3 regions of the Arthrobacter sp. G119Y2 genome follow, and region 3 is predicted to be linked to each of the others. Evidence: riboswitches for the same ligand, from Rfam matches in the RefSeq annotation. Region 3 holds a riboswitch; each other region holds the start of a gene.

The links. Region 3 has a riboswitch for S-adenosylmethionine ahead of WKB88_RS14650 (hypothetical protein). Riboswitches for the same ligand answer to the same signal wherever they lie in the genome.
Region 1: it holds a riboswitch for S-adenosylmethionine, as region 3 does, so the genes downstream of both, WKB88_RS11620 (LLM class flavin-dependent oxidoreductase) here and WKB88_RS14650 (hypothetical protein) in region 3, are expected to answer to the same signal.
Region 2: it holds a riboswitch for S-adenosylmethionine, as region 3 does, so the genes downstream of both, WKB88_RS07125 (bifunctional o-acetylhomoserine/o-acetylserine sulfhydrylase) here and WKB88_RS14650 (hypothetical protein) in region 3, are expected to answer to the same signal.

The regions. Positions count from the first base shown of each region.
Region 1 is NZ_JBBPFS010000004.1:470,180-480,324, reverse strand. It holds gene WKB88_RS11640 (LPXTG cell wall anchor domain-containing protein) at 1-496, opposite strand, end outside; gene WKB88_RS11635 (MFS transporter) at 783-2,084, shown strand; gene WKB88_RS11630 (MerR family transcriptional regulator) at 2,071-2,844, shown strand; gene WKB88_RS11625 (alpha/beta fold hydrolase) at 2,873-3,490, opposite strand; gene WKB88_RS11620 (LLM class flavin-dependent oxidoreductase) at 3,612-5,027, opposite strand; SAM riboswitch class IV at 5,064-5,179, opposite strand; gene WKB88_RS11615 (hypothetical protein) at 5,341-6,165, shown strand; gene WKB88_RS11610 (ABC transporter ATP-binding protein) at 6,435-7,268, shown strand; gene WKB88_RS11605 (aliphatic sulfonate ABC transporter substrate-binding protein) at 7,409-8,464, shown strand; gene WKB88_RS11600 (ABC transporter permease) at 8,464-9,354, shown strand; gene acs (acetate--CoA ligase) at 9,345-10,145, shown strand, end outside.
Region 2 is NZ_JBBPFS010000003.1:99,213-109,357, reverse strand. It holds gene WKB88_RS07135 (hypothetical protein) at 1-522, opposite strand, end outside; gene WKB88_RS07130 (VOC family protein) at 745-1,395, opposite strand; SAM riboswitch class IV at 1,711-1,827, shown strand; gene WKB88_RS07125 (bifunctional o-acetylhomoserine/o-acetylserine sulfhydrylase) at 1,897-3,213, shown strand; gene metX (homoserine O-acetyltransferase MetX) at 3,222-4,352, shown strand; gene WKB88_RS07115 (SRPBCC family protein) at 4,413-4,859, shown strand; gene WKB88_RS07110 (SGNH/GDSL hydrolase family protein) at 4,998-5,906, opposite strand; gene WKB88_RS07105 (alpha/beta hydrolase) at 5,981-6,631, shown strand; gene WKB88_RS07100 (RNA-binding S4 domain-containing protein) at 6,689-6,919, opposite strand; gene WKB88_RS07095 (DMT family transporter) at 7,056-7,961, shown strand; gene WKB88_RS07090 (glycine--tRNA ligase) at 8,209-9,597, shown strand; gene WKB88_RS07085 (GNAT family N-acetyltransferase) at 9,597-10,145, shown strand, end outside.
Region 3 is NZ_JBBPFS010000006.1:220,388-230,532, reverse strand. It holds gene paaZ (phenylacetic acid degradation bifunctional protein PaaZ) at 1-1,486, opposite strand, end outside; gene WKB88_RS14680 (SGNH/GDSL hydrolase family protein) at 1,757-2,872, shown strand; gene WKB88_RS14675 (helix-turn-helix transcriptional regulator) at 2,869-3,567, opposite strand; gene WKB88_RS14670 (alpha/beta fold hydrolase) at 3,658-4,392, shown strand; gene WKB88_RS14665 (ATP-dependent DNA ligase) at 4,424-5,503, opposite strand; gene WKB88_RS14660 (RBBP9/YdeN family alpha/beta hydrolase) at 5,514-6,065, opposite strand; gene WKB88_RS14655 (LLM class flavin-dependent oxidoreductase) at 6,133-7,152, shown strand; SAM riboswitch class IV at 7,228-7,364, shown strand; gene WKB88_RS14650 (hypothetical protein) at 7,380-7,763, shown strand; gene WKB88_RS14645 (tyrosine-protein phosphatase) at 7,720-8,454, opposite strand; gene WKB88_RS14640 (GyrI-like domain-containing protein) at 8,712-8,870, shown strand; gene WKB88_RS14635 (3-hydroxyacyl-CoA dehydrogenase family protein) at 8,872-9,720, opposite strand; gene WKB88_RS14630 (enoyl-CoA hydratase/isomerase family protein) at 9,720-10,145, opposite strand, start outside.

The DNA.
Region 1 (10,145 bases), on a different contig from region 3:
CTATGGGGTAGTACGAGTTGAGAATCCGGTTGACGTACCCGATGTTGGGCACTGTCGCTTCGTCCCAGGTGCCGTTCTCATAGCCGATCCCGACACGTGTTTCGGTGCGGATATCGATGCAGTACATGGGTGCCGTTGTTTCGCCGTTGATGTCCTCGGTAACGATGACGCCGGCAAAGCCGGGGTTGTTGGTCTGGTACCCCGAGGGAATGGACGTTGGATATGACGCAACCGGCCAGGTGGTCCCCACCGGAGGCAGGGCTCCGGTCAGCGACTGGCCCTCCCCCAGCCGGCTGATGACTATGTCGGTGTTGGGGCCATAGGGATTGTTGGCCGGCACCTCCCGCACATAATCGATTCTGGCGGACGCCGGTGAAGCGAGCGGAGCGATCATCAGCATCGCCAGAAGCACACCCAGCAGGCCTCGGGCGGCAATTCGCAGCCGCCTGCGCCCGGTGTGTGATCGAGCCTCATGAAGTGGTTGGAAACGACTCATAGGGTGTGCCTGCCTAAAGTGAGATCAAAAGCGCAGTGGAACGCTCGGGGCCCTGAACCTATAGGCCGACTGCTGGGGTATTCCAGAGCAGAAAGCAAAATTGCTGTTTCCGGGAAGAAGTTTTTTAGAAACTGCGTCCGGTGGGTGGAGCAAACCACCGGAGGTTCCTTGTCCCCTGCCGGACTGATACTTGTTTTCGAATCGAAGACATACGGGACGGATACTGCCGTGCGGGCGGAAACGGAAACTTGACTCCGACGCAGCGTCATAGTTCTTACTCGAGAGCATGAAATCAACCGCAGTCTTCTACCTCACCTCGTACTCGCTTTCACTGCTGGGAAACTCCATTGCGGCAATTGCCCTGCCCCTGATCCTGCTTCAGGCAACGGGCAGCATCATGTCTGCGGGCATCCTGGCGGCATCCACCGCCGTTCCCGCATTCCTGGCCGGCCTGCTAACGGGGGTGGTGATCGACCGGGTCAACCGGCGCACCGCCTCCGCTGCTGCCGACGCTGTTTCTGCCGTTTCACTTGCGGCTCTGCCGGTGGTTGATGCGTTGACCGGTCTGGATCTGGGCTGGTTTATTGTTTTCGGCATTCTTGGCGCAGTAGGTGATATGCCGGGTTTGACCGCACGGGAGGCGCTCCTTCCGGCAATAGCCCGTGCGGCCGGTCTTTCCGCAGGGAAACTCCTCGGAATTCGGGAGAGCATTGGAGCGCTGGTCATGGTGATCGGGCCGGCGGCCGCGGGCGGACTAATGGTCTTATTTGAGGGGTCCACGGTCCTTTGGATAACCGCGGGGACCTCCCTTGCGGCAGCAGCGGTGACGCTTCTCATTCCAGGCAGTGCCTGCGCCCTTAAACCCGAGCCGGAGTCCCTAACAAAAAATCGTCCGGCCTGGAATCAATTGCGGCAGGGCTGGAGCGTCTTGTTTCAGCGCGACAAAACCCTGCGCGCGGCCACCCTCATGACCCTTATGATGGTGGGCGTCCTGGTTGCCCTGCAGGGCATCATCCTGCCCGCGCATTTTTTCCTGCTGAACCGGCCCGGAGAGCTGGGGCTCGTCCTCGCCGCACTCGCCGCCGGGACGCTGGCGGGCGGGACACTCTACGCAGTCCTGGCCTCACGACCGGGGCTCCGCCGGTATTGGCTCACCGCCGGTCTGGCCGGAACGGCAGCCGGCCTGGCCATTCTCGGCACACTGCCGGCGTCGTGGGCCATGCTCACCGGAGCGTTGATCCTGGGCCTCGCCTCCGCCCTGCTCGGATGCGTAACCGGAACCGTCATGGTCGAACGCATCCCGGAACAGATGCTGGGGCGCATCATGGGAACCCAGAACTCCCTGGCCCTTCTGGCAGCGCCCGCGGGGATGGCGGCAGCAGCCCTTATCGCCGAGCGGCACGGATTGGTTGCGGCAGGCCTGACCGTGGCAGGCCTGTGGACCGCGGCGGCGGGGTGGGCACTGGGATCGCCCTCCCTGCGTCTTACCCCGCAGGTTCCGCTCGAGGCCTCCGCGTCCACACCCGGAACGCCCGCGGCACCGGGCACAATGGACCCCGAGAGGACGGTGGGAGATGAAAAGCAGTGAGATGGCAGCGCTGGCCGGGGTAACGGTGCGGACATTGCGGCATTACCACCAGCTGGGAGTACTGCCGGAACCGGAGCGCGGGTACAACGGGTACCGTAATTACGACGCCCGGGACCTCATTCGCCTTCTTCGTATCAAGCGGCTTGGCGCCATCGGAATTCCGCTGGACGCAATGGCGGAATTGTTGGACGGCGACGGCGGAACCGGCGGCCCGGGAGCTGAAGCCACGGCCCTGCTGGACGAGCTGGAGGCCCGCATTGACGCGGAAATGGACCTGCTGCAGCGCCGGAAACGGCTGATCACCGGGCTCAGGACGGCCCGCGCACTGGATCTGCCGCCGGAGCTGGCGCAGGTGGTTGACGCCTTCGCCGCGTCAGCTCCTGCATCCGTGCGGCAGATGGATCGTGAACAGGCCATCCTGCTGGCACATCTTGCGGGTGAGGACGGTGTTAACAGCCTTGCGGAGGTCTACGAGAAACTGAGCTCGTCGGAGCTTGCCGACGGGGTGCTGCAGTTTTACACCGACTTTGCCGGGCTCACCCAGGAAACCTCCGACGAAGAGCTGGAGCAGCTGGTTACCGGTTTCGTGGAAACAGTCGCTGTTCCCGTCCGGGACGCGATCGCGGGTTCCGGGCAGCTTCTGGCCGCGGACGAGTCCGCCGTCACGGCCGTTTTTGACGAGTACCGGCAAAGCGCACTGAATCCGGCCCAGCAGCTGGCCCTGGCCCGGATCACAGAGCGGCTGGAGGGAGTGGGCTGAGCTGGCGACGCCGGATACTTCGCCGGCGCTAGTTCAGGAAGGACTCGATGGCGTCCGCAAGCGCTGTGTCAGGCACGCTCGTCGTATCGCCCTCCAGCAGCTGGAACTCCCCCTCATCGAGAGCGGCCGCGGCGCGGCGGGCCAGGTCCTGGGTTTCGTCGCCGCTGGTGCTGCCCGCCAGAACGAGAACCGGGACCTGGACGCCGCCCAGTCCTTCAAGTTCGGTCTGCAGGAGCAGAAGCTCGTCCTCACCTTCCTCCAGCGCCAGAGTTGGCTCCAGCGCCACCACCCGGGTGATCACCGCCGACTCCTCAGCGGCGCGCAGCGCCAGGAAAGCGCCGGAGGCAAACCCGTAAAGGCTCGCGGAACCGCCGGCCACCTGCACCACCGCCAGCAAGTCATCGACGTCGGACTCTGCCGTGTATTCCTCCCCCATTCCGCTCTCCCCCATGCCGCGCCGGTCATAGGTGTAAACCGTGTGGTTCTCCGAAAGCAGGTCGGCAAGAACCTGCGTGCTGGAGCTGCTGCGGTCCGCCGTGAGGGGATCGACGATCACGAGCGGCGGGCCGCTGCCCTGCCGGGACCAGGCAATGCGGGTTCCGTCTGCGGACAGAGCGATTCCGGAAGCGCTGGGAGAGTGTTCCATGGCATGCTCCTGCACAGGCTGGGGACGACGCACCGGATTGGATGCGCCACCTTTCAAACGTAGGAGCGGGCCCGGGTACGGTCAATGGCGGCGGAGGCAGAGCCGACTTGCGTACTCCGGTTTAATACACCGCCGGCTGCAGCCGGTACGAGGCGCCGCGGTGTTCCTCCGGCAGCTTGTCTCCCCGGTTGAACAGCTTGTTGCGCAGGGTGCCGGCGCTGTATTCGGTCCGGTAGGCGCCGCGCTTCTGCAGTTCGGGCACCACAAACTCGACGATGTCCTCGAAGGTGCCCGGCGTAACCGCGTAGGCCAGGTTGAAACCGTCGACGTCGGTCTCTTCCACCCAGCGGATCATCTCCTCGGCGATTTCCGCTCCCGAACCCACCATCCGCGGCCCCAGTCCGCCGATCCCCACTGAATCGGCGATGTCGCGCACCGTCCAGGGTTCGCCGTCGTCCTTGGGCTTCTGGAAGTTGCCCGCGGCGGACTGGATGGCATTGGATTTCACGTTGCCCAGCGGCTCGTCCAGGTTGTAGCCGGACAGGTCCACGCCCATCCACCCGGACATCAGCGCCAGGGCACCCTCATGGCTGGCGTACTGCTGGTAGTCCTCGTGTTTGGCGGCGGCTTCTGCTGCGGTGGCGGCAGTGATAACGGTCATCAGCGTGTAGATCCGGATGGAATGCCGGTCCCGGCCTGCGGCCTCGGCGGCGTCCCGGATTTTCGTGACCGTTGCCTTCAGCTTTTCCTTGGTGGGCGCTCCGACAAATACCGCCTCGGCGTTGGCAGCCGCAAACGTTATGCCTCGCGGGGAGGCGCCGGCCTGATAAATCACCGGCGTGCGCTGCGGCGACGGCTCGCTGATGTGGATTCCCGGAACTTTGAAGTACTTGCCTTCATGGTTGATGTCATGAACCTTGGCCGGGTCGGTGAAAACGCCGGTCTCCTTGTCGCGGACGACGGCGCCGTCCTCCCAGGAGCCTTCCAGCAGTTTGTAGATTACTTCGAGGTACTCATCTGCGTGGTTGTAGCGCTCATCGTGTTCCAGCTGGTCTTCAGCCCCCAGGTTCCGGGCGGCGGAGGGCAGGTACCCGGTCACGACGTTCCAGCCGACCCGGCCGTTGGTGAGGTGGTCAAGCGTGGAGAGCCGGCGGGCAAACGGATAAGGATGCTCGTACGCGGTTCCGGCAGTGACGCCGAAGCCGAGGTGTTCAGTGACCAGGGCCATCGCGGACACCAGCAGCAGCGGATCATTGACCGGAACCTGGGTTCCCTGCCGCAGGGTGGCCTCGTTGGAGCTGCCGTACACGTCGTAGGTGCCCAGCACATCCGCGAGGAAAATGCCGTCAAACAGCCCTTTTTCGCAGGTCCTGGCCAGATGCGCCCAGTAGCGGAGGTCGGTGTACTCGGCGGACTTATCCTGCGGGTGGCGCCACAGGCCCGGCGACTGGTGGCCCACGCAGTTCATGTCGAAGGCATTGAAGCGGATCTGCCGCCGGCTGCTCTCTTCGGTCGCGGGGATGCTCTGCTCTGACATGGGGAACCTTTCGGAACGGGACGCACCCGCAAAGGAGCGCCGTACTTGCCGTCCGCGGACGCGGGACGGCCGGATCCTCATCTGGGGCACCCCGCTACGGAGAAGAGGGTTGCCGCCCAACCAGCCAGAGCTTCGCGTTGGGACTCATGATCCTTCGGCTCCAGTATCTGCACAGCACTGCAGCGCTTGGGAAGTCAATGACCTTTTGTGAACCTGCCCGTTGCTGCCCACTCCTGCCGCCGGCCGGGGTCCCGCCCGTTGCCGGACCCAAAACACGCTTCCGCTGGCGCGCCCAGTCGCTATTGTGTGCGACATGAAAAGACACCTGAGCTGGATCGTGCCGTTTGTTGGTGTTTTTGCGCTTTATCTCGGCGCGGCCCTGGGGACAAACATCAACCTCCAGTCCGGCAGCAGTGTCAATGTTCAGGCCCTCATTCAACTCGCCATTTTCCTGATGTGGGTTGTGCTCACCATTGTTTTGGTGATCCGTACGGTGCGGAACGGTTACCGCGTTTTCCGCGGCTATCGGCGGTCCGGCGGCCATCTCACCAAATCGGAGCAGGCCCAGGCAAATCTTCAACAAAACTACGAGAACTCATGGGCCGCGGCCAGAAACCTGGTTGCACAACTCTCGGCGGGACACCGGCCGGCGTCCCTTGAAGTGTGGGGAATCGTTCTGGAACCGGGCGAAACAGTGCACCTTTCAATCAGAGCGGATTATGCACGCTTTTACGGCCTCAACGGAACTTATGTTCATACATCGGGATTCTTTTGGGGGCAGCCTGCCTTTGTCCTAGCAGGATTCGGAGTTACCGCCCTAGCCAACAGATCACGACGGCGGGCAGCTCAGGCTGCATCGCGCCAACAGTGGCGCGATTCCCAGCACAGTCAAATGTTCCTGACCGACCGGAGGATTATCTGCCAAGCAAACGGCAGGTGGCTCAGCTTCTATTACGCGCACGTCTCCGTTTGTTATCCCGAGCCGGAGAACAACAGCATGGTGCTCGAATTCCACTCCTCGGAACCGCTTCTGATCGGAGGAGCGGAGGCGCCGGTGGCCATCGCCTACTTGGTCTGGGCACTCTACGGGGAGCACGGACTGAAGGCCCACCCTGCCCTCGAAAGCCTGCGCAGATGATGATCCACAGCCTGCACCGGCTTGTGGGCCGCCAGGGCAGCGCAGCGAAATATTACGCCGGGGACTTGCCCGTTTCCCGAATGGCGCGTTTAGTAGCACTTGACCATCCCGAGCGGCTGAGAGACCTGGATCAGTGAAGCCGCAGCAACCCTGGTTGCCGTACCTTCTCCTTGAGGAACGGCAATAACGAGGACAACGCCGCAGGAGGCCGTAACCGGCCCAAGGCGTTTTCCGTAGGGTGCTACTGCCAGGACCGATGGAGAGTTAACATGACCGCCTTGGCTTCACAGTCCCCTGCCGCCGCCCCGCCCGCTGTTTCCGGGCAGGCACCCGCCGGCTCCGCGCTTCCCGTGACCTTTTCCGGCCTGGGCCGCAGCTTCGGCACCGGACCTGAGGCCCACCTCGTCCTCCGGGACATCACCTTTGAAGTTTCCCCCGGCGAGGTCCTGGCCATCCTGGGTTCCAGCGGCTGCGGAAAGTCCACGCTGCTGCGTGCCGCTGCCGGCCTGGATCCTGCCAGCACCGGCGAAGTCCTGATCAACGGCACTGCCGTGAACGGAATCGACGACCGCTGCGCCGTCGCGTTCCAGGAACCCCGGCTGCTGCCCTGGCAGACTCTGCAGGCCAACATCGCCATGGGACTGCCCAAGGGCACAAGCGCCAAAAACGGCAAGGCCAAGGTCGCCGAACTGCTGGAACTGGTGGAACTGGCGTCCTTCGCCAAGCACCGGCCGCGGGCCGTCTCGGGCGGCATGGCGCAGCGCGCCTCGCTGGCCCGGGCACTGGCCCGCACCCCCGGGGTGCTGCTGCTCGATGAACCTTTCGGTGCCCTGGATGCACTGACCCGGCTGAAGATGCAGGACCTGCTGCTCTCAGTGCACCGGGCCACCCCCACCACCGTGCTGCTGGTGACCCACGACGTGGACGAGGCCCTCCAGCTGGCCGACCGCATCATCATCCTCGGCAAAGAGCCCGGAACCCCCGGCGCCACGATCACGGACACCATCACCGTGCCCGGCAGCCGGCCGCGGAACCGCGCGTCGGCGGAGCTGGCACGAATGCGCGGCGAGCTCCTGGCCCGCCTCGGCGTCGACCGCCACTAGCCGTCCAGCGCCCCTCCCGGAACCATCCCGGCTGCCGCCCTCCCGGGACGCGCCCCGGTTCCCGGGCGCACTCCCGGTCCTCCCGTGCCTTTTGCGGCACTGACTCATGCTTCCCAGACTTCCCAGAGAAAGAAACTCCCATGAACAGCCGTTCCCGCAGCTCCTCTCCGATTTCCTCCCCCATCAAGGCCCTCGCCGCGGCCGCAGCCGCAGCGTCCCTGCTGCTGACCGGCTGCGTGGCCGGGGAGGATTCCGAATCTGCCGCGAACGCCGGAACCGCCGACGGCGGAACACTCACCCTGGACTTCGCGACGTACAACCCGCTGAGCCTGATCATCAAGGACCAGGGCTGGCTGGAGGAAACGCTCGCGGAGGACGGCGTCACCGTGGAGTGGGTGCAGTCCGCCGGGTCCAACAAGGCCAACGAGAATCTGCGGTCCGGAGCGGTGGACGTCGGTTCCACGGCCGGTTCCGCCGCGCTGCTCAACCGTGCCAACGGGTCCCCGATCAAGGCCATCGACGTCTTTTCCCAGCCCGAGTGGTCAGCGCTGGTAGTCGGCGCGGATTCGGAGATCACCTCCGTGTCGGACCTCAAGGGCAAGTCGGTGGCCGCCACCAAGGGCACGGACCCGTATTTCTTCCTGGTCCAGGCCCTGGAAGAGGCCGGGCTGAGCCTCACCGACGTCACCGTGGAGCAGCTGCAGCACGCCGACGGACGCACCGCGCTGGAGAACGGTTCGGTGGACGCCTGGGCCGGACTTGACCCGATCATGGCCGGCGCCGAGCAAAACGGTGCCCGGCTGGTCCACCGGAACCTGGACTTCAACACCTACGGCATCCTGGCCGCAAATGAGGCGTTCCTTGAGGAGGATCCCGAGCAGGCACAGGCCGTCGTCAACGCCTACGAGAAGGCCCGCGCCTGGGCTGCGGAGAACCCGGAGGAAACCGCGCAGATCCTCGCCGATGTCGCCGGACTGGATCTGGCCGTTGCGCAGACCGTGGTGCTCGAACGCAGCAACCTCGACGTCGACCCCGCCCCGGGCGAGGCGCAGCGCAGCGTCCTGGAGAAGATCGGCCCCACGCTCGTGGAGACCGGAGACGTTGCGGACCAGGCCAAGATCGACACCGCCCTGGACAGCCTCTTTGACGATTCCTACGTGCGTAATGCCGACCCCGACGCCGTCAAGGAGTCCTGATGACGCAGTTCGAAACCCCGTACCTCACCGGCAACAGTGCCGTTCCCGTCTCCCGGGCAGGCCTGGCCGCCACCGGAGCTGCGGCGGCACCCTCCCCTTCCGGGCCAAGCAGGGAAACTGCACCCGCAGGCCTGCTTTCCCGCCGCTGGATCCGGCTCGCCCTGGGACTGGTGGTTCCGGCCGTCCTGCTGGCAGCCTGGCAGCTCAGCACGGCCGCCGGTGTCTTCACCGCCGTCCAGCTGCCTTCCCCCGCCGCCGTCTACACCGCGGCCCTCGACCTCATCGACCGCGGCCAGCTGGGCCAGCACATCGCCATTTCCACCCAGCGGGTGCTCATTGGTTTTGTCATCGGCGCCCTGCTGGGGCTGGCGCTGGGTGCCCTGCTGGGCTTGTCCCGGCTGGCGGAGGTCCTGCTCAGCCCGGTGATCGGTGCGCTGCGCGCCGTACCGTCCCTGGCCTGGGTGCCGCTGCTGATCCTGTGGTTGAAGATCGGTGAGGATTCCAAGATCACCCTGATCGCCATCGGCGCGTTTTTCCCGGTGTTCACCACAGTGTCCCTGGCCCTGCGCCACGTGGACCGGAACCTGGTCGAAGCTGCCCGGGCCTTTGGCCTGAACGGGCTGAAGCTGCTGAGAACGGTGCAGCTGCCCGCCGTCGTCCCCGCCGTGTTCTCCGGGCTGCGGCTGGCCCTGGCCCAGGCGTGGCTGTTCCTGGTTGCCGCCGAACTCATTGCCTCCTCGATGGGGCTGGGCTTTCTGCTCATCGATTCGCAGAACAACGGACGCACCGACCGGCTGCTGCTGGCCATCGTCCTGCTTGCCCTCATCGGCAAGGCCACCGACGCGCTCCTGGGACTTGCAGAGAAAGGGGCCGTGAAGAAATGGGCCTGATCCCAACGATCGAAGCCACCGTTGACCCGGCCGGCGCCGTCGATCCCGCCACGGAGGACGAACGCATCGCGTTCTGGGAAGCCGCCGCACGCCGGCTCCAGTGGGAGCAGCCCTGGCACACCGCCCACACCTTCGCCGCGCCGCAGCGCCTGAGCGGGCCGCAAACGCCCGAGGACGACGCCGAATACAGCGTCCCCTCGATCGAATGGTTCGCCGGCGGCACCCTGAATGTCGCCGTGAACTGCGTGGACCGCCATGTGGCCGCAGGCCGCGGCAACAAGGCGGCCCTGCATTTCGAGGGCGAACCCGGTGACCGCCGCACTGTTACCTACGCCGATCTGCAGCGCGAGGTCTCCCGCGCCGCCAACGCGCTGCTGGCGCTGGGCATCGGCCGCGGAGACCGCGTGGTCATTTACCTGCCGGTGATCGTGGAGACCATCGTGATCACCCTGGCCTGCGCCCGGATCGGTGCCGTGCATTCGCTGGTGTTCGGCGGCTTCTCCGCCGAAGCGCTGAAGTTCCGGGTCGAGGACACCGGCGCCAAGCTGCTGGTGACCACCGACGGCCAGTTCCGCCGCGGCGCCGCCGTGCCGGTCAAGGACAACGCCGACGCCGCGGTGTCCGGAACCAACGCCATTGAGCATGTGCTGGTGGTCCGCCGCACCGGATCCGAGATCGACTGGACCGAGGGACGGGACCTCTGGTGGCACGAAACCGTGGACACCGCCCCGGACCTGCACGAGCCGGAGGCCTTCGACGCGGAGACGCCGCTGTTCATCATGTACACCTCG
Region 2 (10,145 bases), on a different contig from region 3:
ATGCTCCGCCAGCTCGCGAAGGTGTTCCTTCCCCAGGCCGGGAAGACCACGAACGGGATCCGGGCGAAGAACATGATCCATGGCAGGGACTGCACGCTCGAAGTCCAGATAGGCAGCCATGTCCAGGACCGTATGCGCACGGGAAGTTACGGGGAGCCCGTCCCACGCGGTGACCGGTTCCAGCAGCCGGCGCTCGGCCCAGCGGAGATCCCCGCGGCGTCGGCCATGGGTGGGATGAACGGCCAGCAGCAGTACTTCGGCTGACTTCCCAATGACAGGCAGTCCCCAGATGATTGCGGCGGATTGTTGAATGAGGATGCGCTGCCCCGGCACCTGGGCGACAGCGGCCCGGATTCGTGCCCGCTCCCGTTCCCAGGGAGACAGAATCCGCCAGTCCTCCGCCTGCATGTACACACCAGGGCGGAGACGGACGAGTTTGCCCGATCGGCAGCTCAGCGCCAGGGAACGCCGGTCCGTACCATTGGTTTCGGCGTCGGCTGAGTAAATGAATGCCGGGTCCATGCCTCAAGGCTGGACGGGTTGCGGACCGCCCGCCAGCGCAAGAGGCCCGGTTGTGGACAGCCCTCCGGTTTGGGGAATCCCTGCCACTGCGCAGCGGAGGGATCCGGACAAACCGGAGGGATCCGGACAAACCGGAGGGATCCGGACAAAGCGGAGGGATCCGGACAAACCGGAGGGGTCAGGACAAACCGGAGGGGTCCGGACAAACCGGAGCGGCGCAGCCTAAATCTCGACCAGGCCGTTCGCCGTATTGAACGTGACGGACATGATACCGGGGGTTCCCTTCGGGGAAATCCATGTGACGCCCACATTTTCCAGCGGCTCTTCAACCGGCGTGCCCAGCCACCGGGTGACCCGCTCGGCGGATCCGGCAATGGTCAGCGAATTCAGCTTCACGGCACCGGGCATGCCGGGCAGGGCAGCGGAGGGATGCAGCGGCTCAGTGCCCTCGTCCCAGCGCAGCATGTAGGGCACCTGGGGGTCGGCGATGAGGCCGTTGATGCCGATCTGGCGCCAGGTCAGTTCCTGGCCGTCGGGAAACTTGCGGTTGCCCGGGACCGACTCGCGGCCTAGGCGCTCTTCAAACGGAGACAGATCGTCCACTGCAACGCACCAGCCCATCCAGCCGCCGCCGCATTCGGAGCGCTGCCGCACAGCCTGTCCGAAAGGAGCTTTGTCTGATGCCGGGTGGCTCAGGGCCTCCACCACCTCGACATACTGGTGGTTAGCCAGAGGAAGAATCATGTTGCGGGTGCCGAAACGGGGGTGGACGCCACCCTTGACGAAGTCCGCTCCCAGAGCGGAAGCAATCCTCTCGGTCGTGGCCAAAAGACCGTCGGATTCACAGGCATAAGATACATGGTCCAAGCGCATGCGGCCCATAATTGCACGTTGTGACCGACCTCTCGACCAAGGTAACCCTAACTGCGTGTACTTACTTTTTCTGCCCGCGGATCGGGTGCTTTTCCGCCGCTGAACACGGCCCGGGAATCCCTGCTCTTGAGGGCAGGGCCGCTGGCAAAAAATCTACGATGTGCTTATTGATGACCTGCCCCTGGCGAACGTCGTCGTCCAGTGCCCCAGCACGGTAAGCCGTACTGCCCGCTCAGCAGCGCCGCTGCAACGCAGGGAAATGAACCGTCACAGAGGTTGCGGGGTTCGGGGTTATCCGTTTTCATTGGGGGAATAGGTCATGAGTGCCAGCAGATAGCCCCGGCTTGCTGGCCGGCAACCCTCCAACCGCGGTGGGGTGCCCCGGGTGAAGACCTGGCTGTACGTCAATCGGGCGTACGGCAAGCGCGGGTCACACGTGGCTGCCGGCTCTTTCCCGGCTAGAAGTCTCGATGCGGCCCCTGGTCAATAGGGAGCAATGCCATGTCAGGAAACTGGTCCTTCGAAACCCGTCAGATCCATGTGGGACAGGAGCCCGACGCCGTCACCGGTGCCCGTGCGCTGCCGATCTACCAGACGACGTCGTTCGTCTTTCCCAGTGCCGAAGCGGCAGCCAACCGGTTTGCCCTGGCTGAGCTCGCGCCGATCTACACACGAATCGGCAACCCCACCCAGGAAGCGGTGGAAAACCGGATCGCGTCCCTTGAAGGCGGACTCGGTGCGCTGCTGCTCGCCTCGGGCCAGGCCGCGGAGACCTTCGCAATCCTGAACGTTGCCGAAGCCGGCGACCACATCGTCGCCAGCCCCAGCCTGTACGGCGGCACCTACAACCTCTTCAAGCACACCCTGAAGAAGTTCGGCATCGAGACCACCTTTGTGCAGGACCCGGACAACCTCGACCAGTGGCGCAGCGCCGTGCAGCCCAACACCAAGGCGTTCTTCGGCGAAGTGGTCTCCAACCCGCGCCAGGACGTCCTGGACATCGAAGGCATCAGCGTCGTCGCGCATGAGGCCGGCGTCCCGCTGATCGTGGACAACACCCTGTCCACCCCGTACCTGATCCGGCCCATTGAATGGGGAGCGGACATTGTGGTGCATTCGGCCACGAAATACCTGGGCGGCCACGGGACCTCGATTGCCGGTGTCATTGTCGATTCGGGCAACTTCGACTTCGGCGCGGATCCGGAGAAGTTCCCCGGGTTCAACACCCCGGACGAGAGCTACAACGGCCTGGTATACGCCAGGGACCTGGGCGCCGACGGCGTCCTGGGCGCCAACCTCGCCTACATCCTCAAGGCCCGGGTGCAGCTGCTCCGCGACCTCGGCTCGGCCGTCTCACCGTTCAACGCGTTCCTCATCGCCCAGGGGCTGGAGACGCTGAGCCTGCGGGTGGAGCGGCACGTGGCCAACGCCGTCGCGGTTGCCAACTGGCTCGAAGCGCACGACGACGTCATCTCGGTCGCCTACGCGGGCCTTGAGTCCAGCCCGTGGTTTGAGCGCGGTCGCAAGTACGGGCCGCGCGGCACCGGTGCCATTGTCTCCTTCGACATCACCGGCGGCATCGAGGCGGGGAAGCGCTTCGTGGATGCGCTGGAGCTGCACTCCCATGTGGCGAATGTGGGCGACGTCCGTTCCCTGGTGATCCATCCGGCGTCGACCACGCACAGCCAGCTGGGGGCCGAAGCCCAGCTCGCCGCGGGGGTCAGCCCCGGCCTGGTGCGGCTGTCCGTCGGCATCGAGCACATTGACGACATCATTGCCGACCTCGACGCCGGCTTCCGGGCCGCCAAGGGAGCGTAGCGATTCGCGTGACCCTGCCGTCCACGGTGCCGCAGCACCCCGCCCCCGCCCGGGACGGGGTGCTGCGCCATGCTCACATCGGCGGCCTGGATTTGGAAACCGGCGGGCACCTGCCGCAGGTGACACTCGCTTATGAGACGTGGGGCAGGCTCAACGCCGATGCGTCCAACGCCGTCCTGGTGGCCCATGCCCTGACCGGCAGCACACATGTTGCCCGCGGGGACACCGGGGAAGACGGATGGTGGGACGCGCTGGTGGGTCCGGGGAAATCCGTGGACACCAACCGATTCTTTGTGGTGGCCGTCAACATGCTCGGCGGCTGTTACGGCTCCACCGGACCGTCCTCGCCCGATCCGCAGGGCCTGCCCTGGGGATCGCGCTTCCCGTTTGTCACCATCCGGGACTCCGTCCGCGCCGAAGCCCGGCTCGCGGACCAGCTGGGCATCCGGTCCTGGCACACGGTGCTGGGCGGATCGCTGGGCGGGGCGCGGGCCCTGGAATGGGCCGTTACCGAACCGGACCGGGTGCGGCGCTGCGCCGTCATTGCCTGCACGGCAGCCAGCTCGGCCGAGCAGATCGCCTTTGGACAGGCGCAGCTTGAGGCCATCCGGCTGGACCCGCGCTTCAGCGGCGGCGACTACTACAACGGCCCGACGCCGACTGCCGGCCTGGGCCTGGCCCGCCGGATAGCGCACATCACCTACCGTTCGGAGCCGGAGCTGGAGTACCGGTTTGGGCACCAGCCGCAGACGCAGGAGGACCCGCTGGGTTCCGCCCTGCCGGCCGAACGGGGCCGGTACGCGGTGGAGAGTTACCTGGACCACCAGGCCCGCAAGCTGGTGGAACGGTTCGATGCCAACAGCTACTTGGTGCTGACCGAAGCGCTGATGAGCCACAACGTCGCCCGCGGCCGCGGCTCCCTGGAACAGGCGCTGGCCGGGGTTACGGCGGAGTTCTTTGTTGCCGCCGTGGACTCGGACCGGCTCTACTTCCCGGAGCAGTCCGAGGTCCTGGCGGCCGCACTGCCCGGCAGCGTGGAGGTGCACACCATCACGGCGCCCATTGGCCACGACGGGTTCCTTACCGACGTCGAGCAGATCGGTGTTCCGCTCAGGAAGCGGTTCTTCGGATCAGCGTGAGCGCGCCGGAGCCGCACGGGTGCTCTTGCCAAGGCGGTCCGGCCGTGGAAGAACAATGACATGGGTGATTCAATTCGGGTTGCGGCGCAGGCCCAGTGCCCGCCGGCGGAACTCTGGCATGCACTGGTGGACAACCGGGCCGCGTGGTGGCCCGGCATGGATTTCACCCCCAGTCCCGGGTCGCCGCTGAGCGAGCGGGCGGCGCAGGGTCCGGCCGACGACGGCGGTGAGCAGCGCGCCACGGGCACCGTGCTCGCCGTGGCCCGCGACAGGCTTTTGTCCTTCCGCTGGACCAAACCCGGCTGGAACGCCCACACGGTGGTGAGCTTCCTGCTGGACGCGGTTCCGGGCCCGGACGCCGAAACCGATTACACCGACGTCGTCATCACCGAAAGCGGCCTGGGCACCCTGGCGGACGGGGACGAGGTGGCGCGCACCCACTCCGGCGCCTGGGCGGACCATTTGGCGACGCTCATTCAGCTGGCGGAAAAGGGTTCGCGGGGCTGACTGCTCCTGAATGATGCGGTGTTAGTCTTGCCGCCATGACACCGCACCGACAAGCCGGCAGGCTAGCCGGCGGAGCTCCGGCAGAGCCCGGGCAGAGCTCCGGCAGAGCTCCGGCATAGCCGGGCAGAACCCGGCCGCTTAGTCGGCCGAACCCGGGGGCATGCCCGGACCGCCGAATATCGGCCCGGCGAGGGGACGCTTGGCGGCAATGCCGTCGCCGGAGGAGCGGTGCCGCACCCGGCGCACCACCCACGGCATGAAGTATTCGCGGGCCCACGTCAGGTCCTCGGTGCGTGCAGTGCGCCAGCTCTTGGCCGGCAGCGGCTTGGGTTCCAGCGGTTCCAGGGTGTGCGGGACGGCGAGGGTGTCCAGCACCATGGCGGCAATGGTGTGGTGGCCCAGGGGCGAAAAGTGCAGCCGGTCCGGCGCCCACATCTCACGGGCGCTCAGCTCCCGCAGCGCCCACATGTCAGCGATGACGATGTCGTGGCGGGCGGCAATGGTGCGCAGGTTCTCGTTGTAAACGGCCACGCGGCCCCGGACACTGCCCAGCACCGGGGTGGTCCCCAAGTCGGGGCCGGTAAAGAGCACCACCGTGGCGCCGCTTCCCGCCAGCCGCGCGATCGCGGCGTCCATTTTTTCGGCCAGCTTGTCCGGGTCGCCGCCGGGACGGATGACGTCATTCCCGCCGGCGCAGATGGTCACCAGGTCCGGCTTCAGGTCCAGTGCGGGCTGCAGCTGTTCGCTGATGATCTGGTCCAGGAGCCGTCCCCGGATGGCGAGGTTGGCATAGGCGAAACCGTCCCGCTCGCGGGCCAGTTCCTCCGCCACTCTGTCCGCCCAGCCGCGGTGGCCGCCGGGGCTGTCCGGATTCGGGTCACCGATTCCTTCGGTGAAGGAATCGCCCATGGCGACATAGCGGGTCCAGGGATGCACCTGATGCTCTTCGACGGCGGCTTCAGCGGCGGAATCGGCGACGGCGGCCGCTTCGGCGGCGGAGGCCGATGAGGGTAAAGAGCTGTCCTGGGGCATCGAGGGAGAAGTCACCGCTCCATCCTGCCAAGGAGGGGCCGGGCTACGCGACCGTAGGTTCAGGAACCGGCCGTGCCAAAATGAATATCATGCCTACAACCGCTCCCTGGAATCCCACTGTCCTCTGGTCCAAGCCCGAAGCCGAGCGTGCCGGAACGCCGCTGCTGGTCCTCTTCCACGGTTACCTCGCCAACGAGGAAGACCTGATGGGGCTGGCGGACTACCTGCCCTCCGAGTTCACCGTCGCGTCGGTGCGTGCGCCGCAGGCCCAGGGCCCCGGCTACACCTGGTTTCCGCTGATGAACGAACCGCAGTTCTCCGTGCAGAGCGTTGTCGACGCCGTGAGTGATGTCTCGGACTGGCTGGACGGGGTCAGTGGACAGCACAGCAGCGTCTCGCTGCTCGGTTTCTCGATGGGAATGGCCGTGGCGAGCACCCTGCTGCGGCACCGGCCCGCGGACTTCGCCGCCGTCGTCGGGCTTTCAGGTTTTGTGGTGCCCGCGGACGGTAACCCGTTCTTCAGGGACGAGGAGCTTCCGGCCGGCCGGGTGCCGTTCTTCTGGGGCCGGGACCAGGCCGATCCGGTGATCGATGCGCCGCGCATCGAGTTCACCCACGCCTGGCTCAATGAGCACACGGCTCTAACCAAGATCCTGTATTCGAACATGGGGCACGGCATCAACATGCAGGAACTGGGACACGTGAAGGAGTTCCTCACCCACGTGGTGCTCAAGGGCTGAGGCGCGCGTCCCTGCGGGCCGGCCCCCAAGAGGGGCCGGCCCGGCTGAGTGTGAGGGCTAGTCCTCTTTAACGATGCGAATCGCTTCGCCGTTGACGGAGACGACGTCGCCCGGGTGCAGCTGCCGGCCGCGGCGCTCCTCAATGGCGTCGTTGACCTTGACCAGGCCGTCTTCGATCAGTTGCTTGGCCTGGATGCCGTCTTCGGCCAGGCTGGCCAGCTTCAGCAGCTGGCCCAGGCGGATCATGTCGTCGCGGATGGGAAGGTCTTGGGGGTCACTGGAACTCATACCTCCATTCTGCCCGACAACACCCGTCACCAATTCCGGAACGGGTGCGGGCCTGCCGTAGGGTTGGTTCGTGCCAAACCCCGTGCGATTTAATCCCCTGATCGGTCTGCCCCTCGCCATCGTGGCCGGGGCGGCCATGCCCGTGCAGTCCCGTGTCAACGGAGCACTCGGGACACGGCTCGACGACGGCCTGGCCGCGGCGCTGGTCAGCTTCTCGGTGGGCCTGGTGGTGATGATCCTGATTTCGGTCCTGCTGCCGCGCGGCCGTGCCGGTGCCGCCCAGCTGCTGCCGGCGCTGCGGGAACGACGCTTTCCCCGCTATTACGTGCTGGCCGGAGCCATCGGCGGCTACTTTGTGCTGTCCCAAACCCTGACCGTCGCCGTCCTGGGGGTTGCCGTGTTCACGGTTGCCGCCGTCGCCGGCCAGACGCTGACCGGCCTGGTGGTGGACCGCCTGGGCATTGGTCCGGCGGGCAAAAAGGCGCTCACCGTGATGCGGGTGGTGGGCGCCGTACTGACCATCGCCGCCGTCGCCTGGGCCGTCAGCCCCAAGCTGGCCGGGACATCCGAAGCGTCCGACCTGCTGCTTCCGGTGCTGCTGCCGCTGACGGCCGGCATGCTGATGAGCTTCCAGCAGGCCATGAACGGAACCACCGGCATGCACTACGGCACTCCGATCACCGCCACGCTGGTCAACTTCATCGCCGGAACCGCTGTGCTTGGCCTGATGTGGCTGGTGAAGGTGGCCGTCTCCGGCGTCGGCCAGCCGCTGCCGGGGGAGTGGTACCTGTATCTGGGCGGACCGACGGGGTGCGTCTTCATCGGACTGAGCGCGCTGCTGGTGCGCAGCCTGGGCGTGCTGCTGACGAGCCTGGGCATGATCGGCGGCCAGCTCATCGGCTCGCTGCTGCTGGACATCTTCCTTCCCGCGCCGGGCAGTGTTGTGGTGGCAGCCACCGTGCTGGGAACTCTGCTGACTCTGGCGGCCATCGTCCTGGCGACGCTGCCGTGGAACATGCCCGGGGTGCTCCGCCGCCGCTGAGCCGGCCGGCCCGCCGATCCCGTCCGGGCTGCCAGCGGGACCTGCCGGGCCGTGCCCGTCAGTCCAACTGCGCCGGTCCCGTCGGCCGGTAGCAGTGTTTGGGCTCCCTCGCCTTAAGCTGGTAGTTGTAGCTTTTGCCCTCCGCAAGTCCCTCACCGTGCAACCTGCCGGTGAACACTGCGGGCGGGACCACGAGCGGACCGCACCCAGCGGCCCTGTAAACACGAAAGAACGGCGGTACCATTCCATGGCTTCGACCAAATCCAAACTGGATCCGATCATCTCCCTCGCCAAGCGCCGGGGGTTCGTCTTCCAGTCGGGTGAGATTTACGGCGGGTCCCGGTCCGCATGGGATTACGGACCCCTGGGTGTCGAGCTCAAGGAAAACATCAAGAAGCAGTGGTGGCAGCACATGGTCCGCGGCCGCGACGACGTCGTCGGGCTGGATTCCGCCGTCATCCTGCCCCGCCAGGTCTGGGAAGCCTCAGGCCACGTGGAGGTCTTCTCCGACCCCCTGGTGGAGTGCCTGAGCTGCCACAAGCGCTACCGCGCCGACCACCTCGAAGAGGCCTACGAGGAAAAGAAGGGCCACGCACCGGAAAACGGCCTGGCCGACATTGCCTGCGTAAACTGCGGCACCAAGGGCCAGTGGACCGAGCCGCAGGAATTCTCCGGCCTGCTCAAGACCTTCCTGGGTCCGGTCGCCAACGAAGAGGGCATGCACTACCTGCGTCCGGAAACCGCGCAGGGCATCTTCGTGAACTTCAACAACGTGCTGACCACTTCGCGCAAGAAGCCCCCGTTCGGCATCGGCCAGATCGGCAAGAGCTTCCGCAACGAAATCACCCCGGGCAACTTCATCTTCCGCACGCGCGAGTTCGAGCAGATGGAAATGGAGTTCTTCGTCGAGCCGGGCACGGATGAGGAATGGCACAAGTACTGGATCGAGAACCGGTTCAACTGGTACACCCAGCTGGGTATCGACCCGGAGAACCTGCGCCTGTTTGAACACCCGAAGGAAAAGCTGAGCCACTACTCCAAGGGCACCACCGACGTCGAATACCGCTTCGGCTTCGCCGGCTCCGAGTGGGGCGAGCTGGAAGGCATCGCCAACCGCACCGACTTTGACCTGGGCACGCACTCCAAGCACTCCGGCACCGACCTGAGCTACTTCAACCAGGCCACCAACGAGCGCTTCACTCCGTACGTGATTGAGCCCGCCGCCGGCCTGACCCGTTCCTTCATGGCGTTCCTGGTGGATTCCTACACCGAGGACGAGGCCCCCAACGCCAAGGGCGGCGTCGACAAGCGCACCGTCCTGAAACTGGATCCGCGCCTGGCCCCGGTGAAGGCCGCCGTGCTGCCGCTGAGCCGCAACGAGGACCTGTCCCCGAAGGCCAAGGACCTCGCCGCGCAGCTGCGCCGGAACTGGAACATCGACTTCGACGACGCCGGTGCCATTGGCCGCCGGTACCGCCGTCAGGACGAAATCGGCACCCCGTTCTGCATCACCGTGGACTTCGACACCCTCGAAGACCAGGCCGTCACCGTGCGCGAGCGTGACTCGATGGCCCAGGAGCGGGTGAGCCTGGACAAGGTTGAGGGCTACCTCGCGGAACGGCTGATCGGCGCGTAATGGCCTTGACGTTCCGCGAATGGCGCGAAGATGACGACCTGGCCCTGAACCAGCTCTGGGGCGATCCGGAAACGGTGCAGTCCGGGCAGTTCCGGGCAGTCCTGCGGCCCTCGTCCAACGAGCCCTGGAGCCGCTGCATCGTGGCCGAAGACGACGGTATTCCGGTAGCCGCCGGCGTCGTTTACGAGACCTCGCTGCATCCGGACCGGCTGTGGGTTTATGTGGAAGTGGCCCGGGAGAACCGGCGTGCCGGCCTCGGGTCCACCCTGCTGGCGATGCTGCGCCGCGAAGCCGAAGCAGCGCCGTCGGGCGTAACGAAGCTGCGCGCGAAGGTGGAGCCGGGAACCTCCGGCGCTGCCTTCGCGGAGGCGGCCGGCTTCTCCCGCATCCAGCGTTCCCGCGTTGTTGTGGTGGAGCCGGGGCGGATTAGCCTGCCGGTCTTCCAGGACGACGCCGGGCCTCAGCTGGACGAAGCCGCCACCGGATCGGTGGAACTCACCCAGGCCGTGGTGGCGTTCTACAACGCCGTGCACGGGTGGGACCGGTCG
Region 3 (10,145 bases):
GAACCAGATGCGGGACCGGAGAACCGTGACCGGTGGAGGTGCGGGCGTCTTCCCGGTTCAGGATGAGCACGCGTCCGTGATGGGCGGCAATGCCCAGGGTCAGTTCACGTGCGATGGCCGGATCGTTGGTGCAGACCGTGGCTACCAGCGACCCGCTGCCCAGGGCAGCCAGGCGCACGGCGTCCGCGGCGTCGTCGTACCCGATCACCGAAGCCACCGGACCGAAAGCTTCCACCGAGTGCAGTGCCTCCGCGCTGTTGTCCGGCCAGGTCAGCAGGATCGGAGCCAGGAATGCGCCGTCGGCCGCAACCCCGCGGCTTCCGTCCGCGAGGACAACTTCCGGAGCATCCAGCGAGCCGTAGGCCAGGGTGGCACCTGCGTCCAGCAGGGTCTGAACCGAGGAACGCACACCGTCGAGCTGCTCGGTGGAGGCCAGAGCACCCATGGTGACGCCCTCGGCGCGGGGGTCACCCAGGACCACGCGCTCGTCGATGCGCTGGCCCGCTGCGGCGACGACGTCGTCCACCAGGGCCGCCGGCACAATGGCACGGCGGATGCTGGTGCACTTTTGGCCCGCTTTGACGGTGATTTCCGTGACGAGGGACTTCACGAAGGCATCAAATTCCGGTGTTCCGGGGACGGCGTCGGGTCCCAGAATGGCTGCGTTCAGGGAATCGGTTTCGCAGGTGAAGCGGACTCCGCCCTCCGCCACGTTGGGGTGGGCCTTCAACAGCTTCGAGGTGGAGGCGGAGCCGGTGAAGGAGACGTAGTCGCGGTAGTCCAAATGATCGAGCAGGTCGCGGGCGGACCCGGAGATCAGCTGGAGGGACCCCGCAGGCAGGATCCCGGAATCCACAATCAGTTTCACTGCCTCGGCGGTCAGGTAACCGGTGGGCGTGGCCGGTTTGACGATGCTGGGCACCCCGGCGATGAAAGCGGGTGCAAGCTTTTCCAGCATGCCCCAGACGGGGAAGTTGAAGGCATTGATCTGCACCGCGACGCCGGGCAGGGAGGTGAAGATGTGTTCGCCCAGGAACGACCCGTCCTTGGAGAGGATCTCGGCGGGACCGTCCACCAGCACGGTGGAATTGGGAAGTTCCCGCCGGCCCTTCGAGCCGAAGGTGAACAGCACCCCAATGCCGCCGTCAATATCCACCAGGGAATCCTTGCGGGTGGCGCCGCTGCGGGCGGAGACCTCGTACAGTTCGTCCCGGTGCGCGTTCAGGTAGGTCGCGAGTTCCTTGAGCTTCAAGGCGCGCTGGTGGAAGGTGAGCTGCTGCAAACCGCGGCGGCCGACGGTGCGGCCGTGTTCGACGGCGGCAGCCAGGTCCAGCCCGGCGGTGCTGACGAGTGCCAGCGGCTCTCCGGTGCTGGCATCACGGACTTCAGCAGGCTCGGCGGCGGTCAGCTCGGAGCGGTCCGGTGTCCACCAGGAATCGCGAACGTAGCTGGGAACGATCTGGACGTCTATGGCAGTGGATGTCATCTTCGACTGGCCCTTTCAAACATTGATCCTGGCCGCGGCGGGCGGTCCCGTCTGCGGCAGCACCGAGCGGAAGAAGGCCCGCAGGATAAACTGACCGGACGGTCGGTAATGAAATCAGCGTACAGGAAACTGTGCCCTGAAACACAGCAGGCAACGGGAAATGTACTCGATTCCGCGGTCCGGAGGGGTGCTTCTGCTGTCCCCGGCAGCGCACGGGGCTACTTTGGTGGGACCCGATCTTTGGTGGGACCCCATCGCAAAGGAGCGACCATGCGCGAGCTTGAAGCCTTGACCAACCGAAGCAACCCGGACGCCGGCCGTCCGTTTCTTCCGCATTCCCCACGGCTGCGGCGCGCGGGAGTCATCGGCGCCCTGGCGCTGGGCCTGACGGCGGCCCTCCCCGGCACGGCCGTAGCAGCTCCGGGTGAAATGCCGGGTGCGGCGCCTGATTCCGCCTCGGCTTCGGGATGGGAGTCCGGACACGGCATCGACGGCGGAAGGGGCGGCGGGCACGGGGGCGGCAACGGGGGCGGCGGGCACGGCGGCGGGCACGGCGGCGGTCACGGCAACGGCAACGGGGGCGGCGGGCACGGCAAGGGCCGCACCGTGGATTACGTTGCCTTCGGGGATTCCTACGCGTCGGGTTTCGGCGGCGGACCGGTGCTGGACACCTGCGGCCGCACCGCCGAGGGCTATCCCACGCTGCTGGATGCCCTTCCGCGCGTGGAACTGGACAGCTTCCAGGCCTGCGGCGGGGCCACGGCCCTCACCACAGAACCTGCTCCTCCAGCCGGGCCCGTGGACCTGCCCGAGCAGATTTCCACCGCTGTCTCAGCCGATCTGCTGAACCGGCAGACCGATCTGGTCACCGTCACGATCGGAGGCAATGACGTGCAGTTCGGGTCCGTCGTCGCTGCCTGCCTCGGAGCGGAGCTGCCGGAAACCTGCGCTCCCGCAATAGCCGCGGCGCAGAGCTACGCCGAAACCGCCGTCGTGCCCCAGCTGCAGGCCAGCTTTGCCGCTATCCGGGAGGCTGCACCGCGGGCCGAACTCGTGGTGGCCGGTTATCCGCACCTGTTCGAAGGGACCGTTCCGGGAGCTTTGAGCGTTGAGGCGCAGAACCTGTTCAACGCCGGGACCGACGCGCTCAATGCCGTGGTCGCCGCACAGGTTGGCGAGGACGGCACCTTCGTGGATGTCACCGAGGTGTTTGCCGGCCATGGCATCGGTTCCGCCGATCCCTGGATCCTTTCCCTGAACGAGCCCTTTTCCCTGCATCCCAACGCCGCGGGCTACCGGGAGGGCTACTTCGCGGCCATCACGGAGTCCGTTGAGCTGCTGAACCCTGACCGGCACGGCGGAGGCTGCCGCGGCGGCCGGGGCTAGCGCGCACGGCCGTGCACCGGTCTGGCATTCGCCGGAGGCTCTCCGACCTCGTGGACGGCATGGCCGCTGCACGCCGTGTTGGTTACGCTGGCCCGCTCGATGCGCGACACGGTGAACCATCGCATTGCGTTTCGCAGCAGGCACCACCCAATCAAATACCACTGACCGTTCGTCGAGGCGAACAGCACGGGTTCGACGTCGCGGGTTGTCGTGGTCCCGTCTCTCGATGTGTAGCAAATACGGACTACCCGCTGCTCGGCCATCGCCTCCTCCAGCGCAGACCTGACGATGCGTGACGAGGACGCAATTGGATTGACCCAGACGCGGCCGGCCAGCTCTTCGGCTCTTGCCCGGGTTTTGGGATCGAGGACGTCCAGGATCTTCTGGATGCCGGCTGCTGCCAGATCGGCGTAGGGGGCATCGGGTGCAGCGGACACGGCCGCCATGAGCGCCACGGCCTGGGCCGGGGACAGGCTGACAGGCGGCAGGGACGCGCCTGCGGCCAGTCCGTAGCCGCCGCCCGGGCCCGGGCGCGACCATACGGGCGCGCCGCTGTTCTCCAGCGCGGCGAGGTCCCGCTTGACTGTGCGTACTGACACACCGAACTCTCCAGCCAGCCGCTTGGCGGAGCAGCCCCGTGATCCGTTCCGGCGCAGCATCTCGGACAGGGCATGGAGCCGTTCTGCCCGCTTCACTGTTCAGTCCGCATCACTGTTCAGCCCGCTTTAAATTCATGCCACAAATAGTGACATACCGCTGCCCGCAGTGCCTACGAAAGTAGTGACATGACAACTACTACGAGCAATCCCGCCATCGTTCTCATCGCCGGCCACTGGCTGGGCGCTTGGGCGTGGGATGAAGTCCTTGAACATCTCACTGCCAGCCACTCAGTCGCCGTGACACTGCCCGGACTCGACGGGGACGATCCGCACCGTGCGGCTAAGACTCTCGATGACCAGGTTGCAGCGGTCCTGGAAGTCTTCGCCCGGCTCGGGGTCTCCGAAGGCCAGCCCGCGGTCATCGTCGCCCACAGCGGGGCTAACTTCCCCGTCAGCCTTGTCCTTGACCGGCACCCGGGGCTTGTTCAACGGGTGGTGTGGGTTGACTCGGGTCCGGTGTCGGCGGGCAGCGCCTTTGCCCCGGACTTCCCCGACGGGGTGGAGGGGCTTCCGCTGCCGTCCTTCGACGTCCTCGCACAACAGGCGAGCCTCGAAGGCTTGAGCGCAGAGGCCCTCGAGCGATTCCGCGCCCGGGCCGTGCCTCAGCTCGGCCCTGTGCTTCGCCAGCCCGTCGAGCTCATGAACGATGCCCGCCGCAAGGTCCGCACAACCCTGGTCTGCTGCTCAATCCCGGGCGCGCAGGTGATGGAGCTGGCCCGCGCAGGCCATGCCGTGTTTGCCGAAGTCGCCAACATCGAGCACCTCGACGTCGTTGACCTCCCGACGGGGCACTGGCCCATGTGGAGCCGCCCGGGCGACCTCGCCGAGGCCATACAATCAGCGGCTTCCCGGCTCAGCTGAACAGCACACAGACCGTGCGGGGCCAGTATGCCTAGGCGTCGGCGGGAACCGTCAGCACCTCGGCCAGGTCGAATTTCACCGGTTCCTCGAGCTGGCCGTAGGTGCAGGACTCGGGAGTGCGGTCCGGACGCCAGCGCAGGAACTGGGCGGTATGGCGGAAGCGTTCGCCTTCCATGTGGTCGTACTTGACCTCCACCACGCGTTCGGGCCGCAGCGGCACGAAGGACAGGTCCTTGTTCCCGCTCCAGCGGCTGCCCTCCGAGTTCCGCGGCGTCCGGGTTCCGGCGTCCTGCTTGTCCGCCGTCCAGGGGTGGTCCGCGGAGTCGCTGATCAGCGGCTGGAGTTCGGAGAACAGCTCCTTCCGCCGGGCCATCGTGAAGGCTCCCGCGACGCCCACGTTGGTGAGTTCGCCGTCGTCGTTATAGATTCCCAGCAGCAGCGAGCCCACCGCATCCGGCCCGCTCTTATGCACCCGGTAGCCGGCCAGCACGCAGTCCGCAGTCCGCTCGTGCTTGAACTTGGCCATGGTCCGCTTGCCGGGCTGATAGGGATCGTTCAGCGGCTTGGCCACGATGCCGTCCAGCCCGGCCCCCTCAAACTCGCCGAACCAGCGCTGCGCGGTCTCCGGATTGGTGGTGGCGGCCGTCAGGTACACCGGTGCCTTCGCTTCCGCCAGAGCCTCTTCCAGCGCTGCCCGGCGTTCGGCGTACGGCCGCTCAAGGTAACTGGTGTCATCCAGTGCCAGCAGGTCAAAGGCGGCGAAGGCCGCCGGGGTCTGCTCTGCGAGGAGCTTCACCCGGCTGGCCGCCGGATGGATGCGCTGCTGCAGCACTTCAAAATCCAGCCGTTCACCGGAGGCATTGATCAGGATAATTTCGCCGTCCACCACGCAGCGTTCCGGCAGGTTGTCCTTCAATGCCTGAACGAGTTCGGGAAAGTAGCGGGTCATCGGTTTTTCATTGCGGCTGCCGATCTCCAGATCATCTCCGTCCCGGAAGATGATGGAGCGGAAGCCGTCCCACTTCGGCTCGTAGGAGTACTCCCCCTCGGGCAGGGCGGTGACGGCTTTGGCCAGCATGGGGGCCACGGGCGGCAGGACCGGAAGTTTCATGGGCCCATTCTTACCCGGAGAAGACTGCCGTGCCCAGACCCGCAGCGAACGCGGTGAGCAGGGCCCGTCCCTGCTGCCAGTCCCCCACCCCGCTCTCATCATTGATGTGAGCCAAAGCCCCGGCATCCACCAGAGGCACACCCCACGCACCGGCCAGAAGCCGTGCTCCCGGCAGGGTGCAGTACGGATCATTTTCACTCGCCACCAGGAGCCCCGGCACCGGAAGCGGTTGAAGCCTCGGGTCCCGGAACGAGCCTGCGGTGTCGGGAAACGCCGGTTCGGCCGGGTCCGGCGGCGCCACCAGGAGCACGCCCCGGGCCCCGCCGGGGTTCCGCAGCAGCCATTCGGCGGACGCCAGGCACCCCAGGCTATGAGCCACCAGGATGGTGTCGCCTGCACGGCTGCCGGCGGCGTCGTCGAGCGCGTCCAGCCAGTTTTCCAGGTTCGGGTCATCCCACGACAACGGCGAAATCCGGGACTTCTCCGGCCCGCCGTCCTGCCACAGGCTCTGCCAGTGCGCGTTGTTGGATCCGCCGATCCCGGGAACCATGGTCAGGTGCATGCGTTTGCCTCGCTTCTGGGGAATTATCCGGGGAATATCTCTGCGAAAACCGGCGCTGTGCCTGAACATGAAGAACATCGGTTTCCTGTCCTTTGGACATTACCGGGATGTAGAAGGATCTTCCGTGCGCACAGCCCGGGACGCCCTGCTGCAGACCATCGATCTGGCGGTCGCAGCGGAGGAACTGGGCGTGAACGGAGCCTACCTGCGGGTGCACCATTTCGCCCCGCAGTTCGCCGCGCCGTTCCCGCTGCTCTCTGCCATGGCCGCACGCACCAGCACGCTGGAACTGGGCACCGCAGTGATCGACATGCGCTATGAAAACCCCCTCTACATGGCCGAGGAAGCAGCTGCGGCGGACCTGATCAGCGGCGGACGGCTGCAGCTGGGCGTGAGCCGGGGATCACCCGAGCCGGCCCTGCGCGGCTACGAGGCGTTCGGATATGTTCCGGCCGACGGCAGCACCGACGCCGATGAAGCGCGCAAACACACCCTCGTGTTCCGCGCCGCCATCGCCGGCGCCGGGCTGGCGGCAGCCGATCCGGTCATGACCGGCACCTCCGGAACCCTTGCGGTGGAGCCGCAGGCCCCCGGACTCAGCAACCGGATCTGGTGGGGTTCCGGCACCCGCGCCACGGCCAAATGGACCGGACAGCAGGGCATGAACCTGATGAGCTCCACCCTGCTGACCGAGGACACCGGCGTGCCCTTCGACCAGCTGCAGGCCGAGCAAATAGCGCTGTTCCGCTCCGCCTGGGCCGATTCCGGACACGAGGGCACACCCCGGGTCTCCGTGAGCCGCAGCGTCATTCCGCTGGTCACCGATGAGGACCGGCGGTACTTCGGCCTGCGCGCCCTGGCCGACACCCGCGACCAGGTGGGAACGCTGGACGGCGGTTTGGCCCGCTTCGGCAAGAGCTACATCGGCGAACCGGATGTGATCGCTGAACAGCTCGCCGCGGATGCCGCGGTGCAGGACGCGGACACGGTCCTGGTCACTGTGCCCAATCAACTGGGCGTGGAGTACAACACGCAGCTGCTGGAAAACATCGTGAAGCATGTGGCTCCGGCAGCCGGCTGGCGCTGACTCCCCGCCATGGATGCAGAGCGCACGACGGCGGACGGTTCCCAGTGTCGGCGGCGTGCGCTAGTGTTGTGTCAGCTTCACGAGAGGTGGCCGACGGCCGGACAAGTTCCGGCCGGAAAAGCTCCGACTGGCCTCACACCAACCCCACTGTTCGGCGGGTGGTTCGGATGACGAAGCGGTCTGCCGCCGCCCGGCGCAGGCAAGAACAAACCGTAAAGGAAAACACTGTGAGCATTTCCAGTGACGCCCGCTGCACCAGTTTCAAGCCCGGCCACAACGTTCATCTCATCCATGCCAAACTGCTGGCCGGCTTCGATGACTGGGTGGACGCGCAGGCGTACGTTGATCTCGACCTGGACCTGATCCAGCTGGTGGTGGACGGTCAGCAGCAGCTGATGTGGTTCCACGACCTGCCGGCCCTGGCGCAGGCCCTGGCCGGTTCGGACGGGCAGGCGCAGTGGTGCGCACGGCATTCGTCGCTGCTGGTTCCCGGCGGCTTCGTCACTGCGGCCAAGCGTTCTTTTTTCTACTTGGCGACGCCGGAAAGGGTGCTTCCCTGTAACCGGGTCAGCGCAGGCGACGCCGAAGCCGCGCGATCTCGTCAAGGTTAAGTCCCGCTGAGAGCAGGTACTGTTCCGCGTCAAAACCGTCCAGGGCGCGGAGCAGTTCCTTTCGGCCGTCGGCCACCCGCTCCCGGAGCTGGTCCTCGGTGAGCGGTTTTTCCCGCGGGTGCAGCTGGGTGGCGTGGAAGGCATTGATGCCGCGGACCGCCTGCTCGTAGTCCTCGGCAATGGCTTCGGGTTCCGCACCGGCCAGCGCCAGCGCCAGCATGGCGATCAGGCCGGTGCGGTCCCGGCCGGCGGAACAATGGATGACGACGGCGCCGTCACGGGCCTCGGCTACGGCACGCATGACGGCGGCGATCTTCTCCGGCCAGCGGCGCAGGTTTTCCCGGTAGAAGCGCGGCGAGTCCATGTAGGGGCCGGTCAAGGCGGTGAACTCCGGATCCTTCGCCTCCTGGGTGGGCCGGTTCAGGAACACAATGTCCCGGGCCGCCGACGGCGGCACCTCCGGATCGGTATCCCGGCGGCCGATCTCGGAGTCGTTGCGCAGGTCGACGACGGTGCGCACGCCGTCGTTGTATGCCTGCCGCCAGCCGTTCTCCGTCAGCCATTCCGAGCGGCCCATCCGGAAAATCCGGCCCGGCGCCACCTTCCCGCCGCCGGCAAGGGGAATGCCGCCGAGGTCGCGGGCATTGGCGGCGCCCTCCCACTCCACGCCGCGGTCAGTGCGGTTGTCCATGCTTCCACCCTAGGCCGAGTCCGGCGGGGATACTTCCACTGGGTCGGAGGCGTGAGGTGTGTCCGGCGCGAGGTCGAGGAGGAACAGCGCACGGCTGCCCTAGGCTCATCGGTGTGGAATGCAGGCTCCCCTCATCGAAAAGGAACGTGCCATGTCACCGATCGAAGTTGTCCAGAAATCCCTTCCCGCCGTTCGTCTTGCCGCCCGCACCGCGGTGGTGTCCGACCAGCCCGCTCTGCGGGGTGCACCTCGGGGCCATGGACCGCATCGCCGAGAGCTGGCAGGCTCTCCACGCCGAGATCATTGCCCGCGGATTTGCGCCTTCCGGTCCCTGCCGGGAGCTGTACATGCGTGCGGTGTCCGAGGACCAGTCGGATTGGGTGACCGAACTGCAGCAGCCGGTCACCCGCGCCTGACTCACTGCCAGTCGAAGAAGCCCCTGCCGGATTTTCGGCCGAGCTCGCCGCGGGCCACTTTGTCCCTCAGGATCTGCGGCGGCTCGAACCGGGGCCCCAGCGTGGAGGCCAGGTACTCGGCAATGCCCAGCCGGACGTCCAGGCCCACTATGTCGGTGGTCCGCAGCGGGCCGGTGGGGTGCTTGTAGCCCAGCACCATGGCGGCGTCGATGTCCTCGGCCGACGCGACGCCGTCCTCCACCATCCGCATGGCCTCCAGGGCTATGGCCACTCCGAGCCGCGAGCTGGCAAAGCCGGGGGCATCCTGAACGACGACGGGTGTTTTCCCCAGGTCCTGCACCCAGGTCCGGGCGGTGTCGGCCAGCTCCGCGGAGGTCTGCGGCCCGAGCACCACCTCGATCAGTTCGGAGGCCGGCACCGGGTTGAAGAAGTGCAGACCGCAGAAGCGGTCCGGGCGCTCGAGTTTTCCGGCCAGTTCGGCGATGGACAGCGAGGAGGTATTGGAGGCCAGCCAGGCGCCGGGGGCCAGCTGTTCCTCCACGGCGGCCAGAGCTGCGGCCTTGAGGCTGAAGTCCTCGGGCACGGCCTCGACCACGAGTCCGCAGCGGGCGAAGTCGGCGTAGTCGGTGGAGACGGAGAGGCGGGCGGTAAGGTCCTCGAGGGATTCGGCAACCGTTCCCCGCTCCACGCTTTTGGCCAGGTTGGCGGCAACCCGGTCGTAGGCGGCGGAGGCGGCGTCATCGTCGCGCTCCACCACCACCACACCGGCCCCCGCCGTGCAGAAGGCGTGGGTGATGCCCGCGCCCATCCGTCCGCCGCCGAGAACTCCTACCGTGGAGGGAACTGCCATTATTTTTTCTTCCTCTCGAGGAATGCTGCCATGCGGTCGAATTTGGCCTCGGATTCGAACAGAATCCCCTGGGCCAGGGTGTCAATAACGGGGTGCGCCTCTGCCGGAGCCGCAAACACGGCCTTTGTAATCCGTACCGCCAGCGGGTCCTGGCGGGCAATGCGGTCGGCCAGGGCGTGGGCGGCGTCGAGCAGCTGCTCGGGGTCCGCCAGTTCGGTGACCAGGCGCACTGCCAGTGCCTCGTCGCCGGTGAGGATCCGCCCGGCGAGGAGGATTTCCTTGGCCAGCGGCTCCCCCACGAGCTCCTTAAGCCGCCAGGTGGCGCCGGCGGCGGCCAGAATGCCGAGCGAGGTTTCCGGGTTGCCGATCTTCAGCCGCGGGGTGCCGATGCGGAAGTCGGCGGCGAAGGCCAGTTCCGCTCCCCC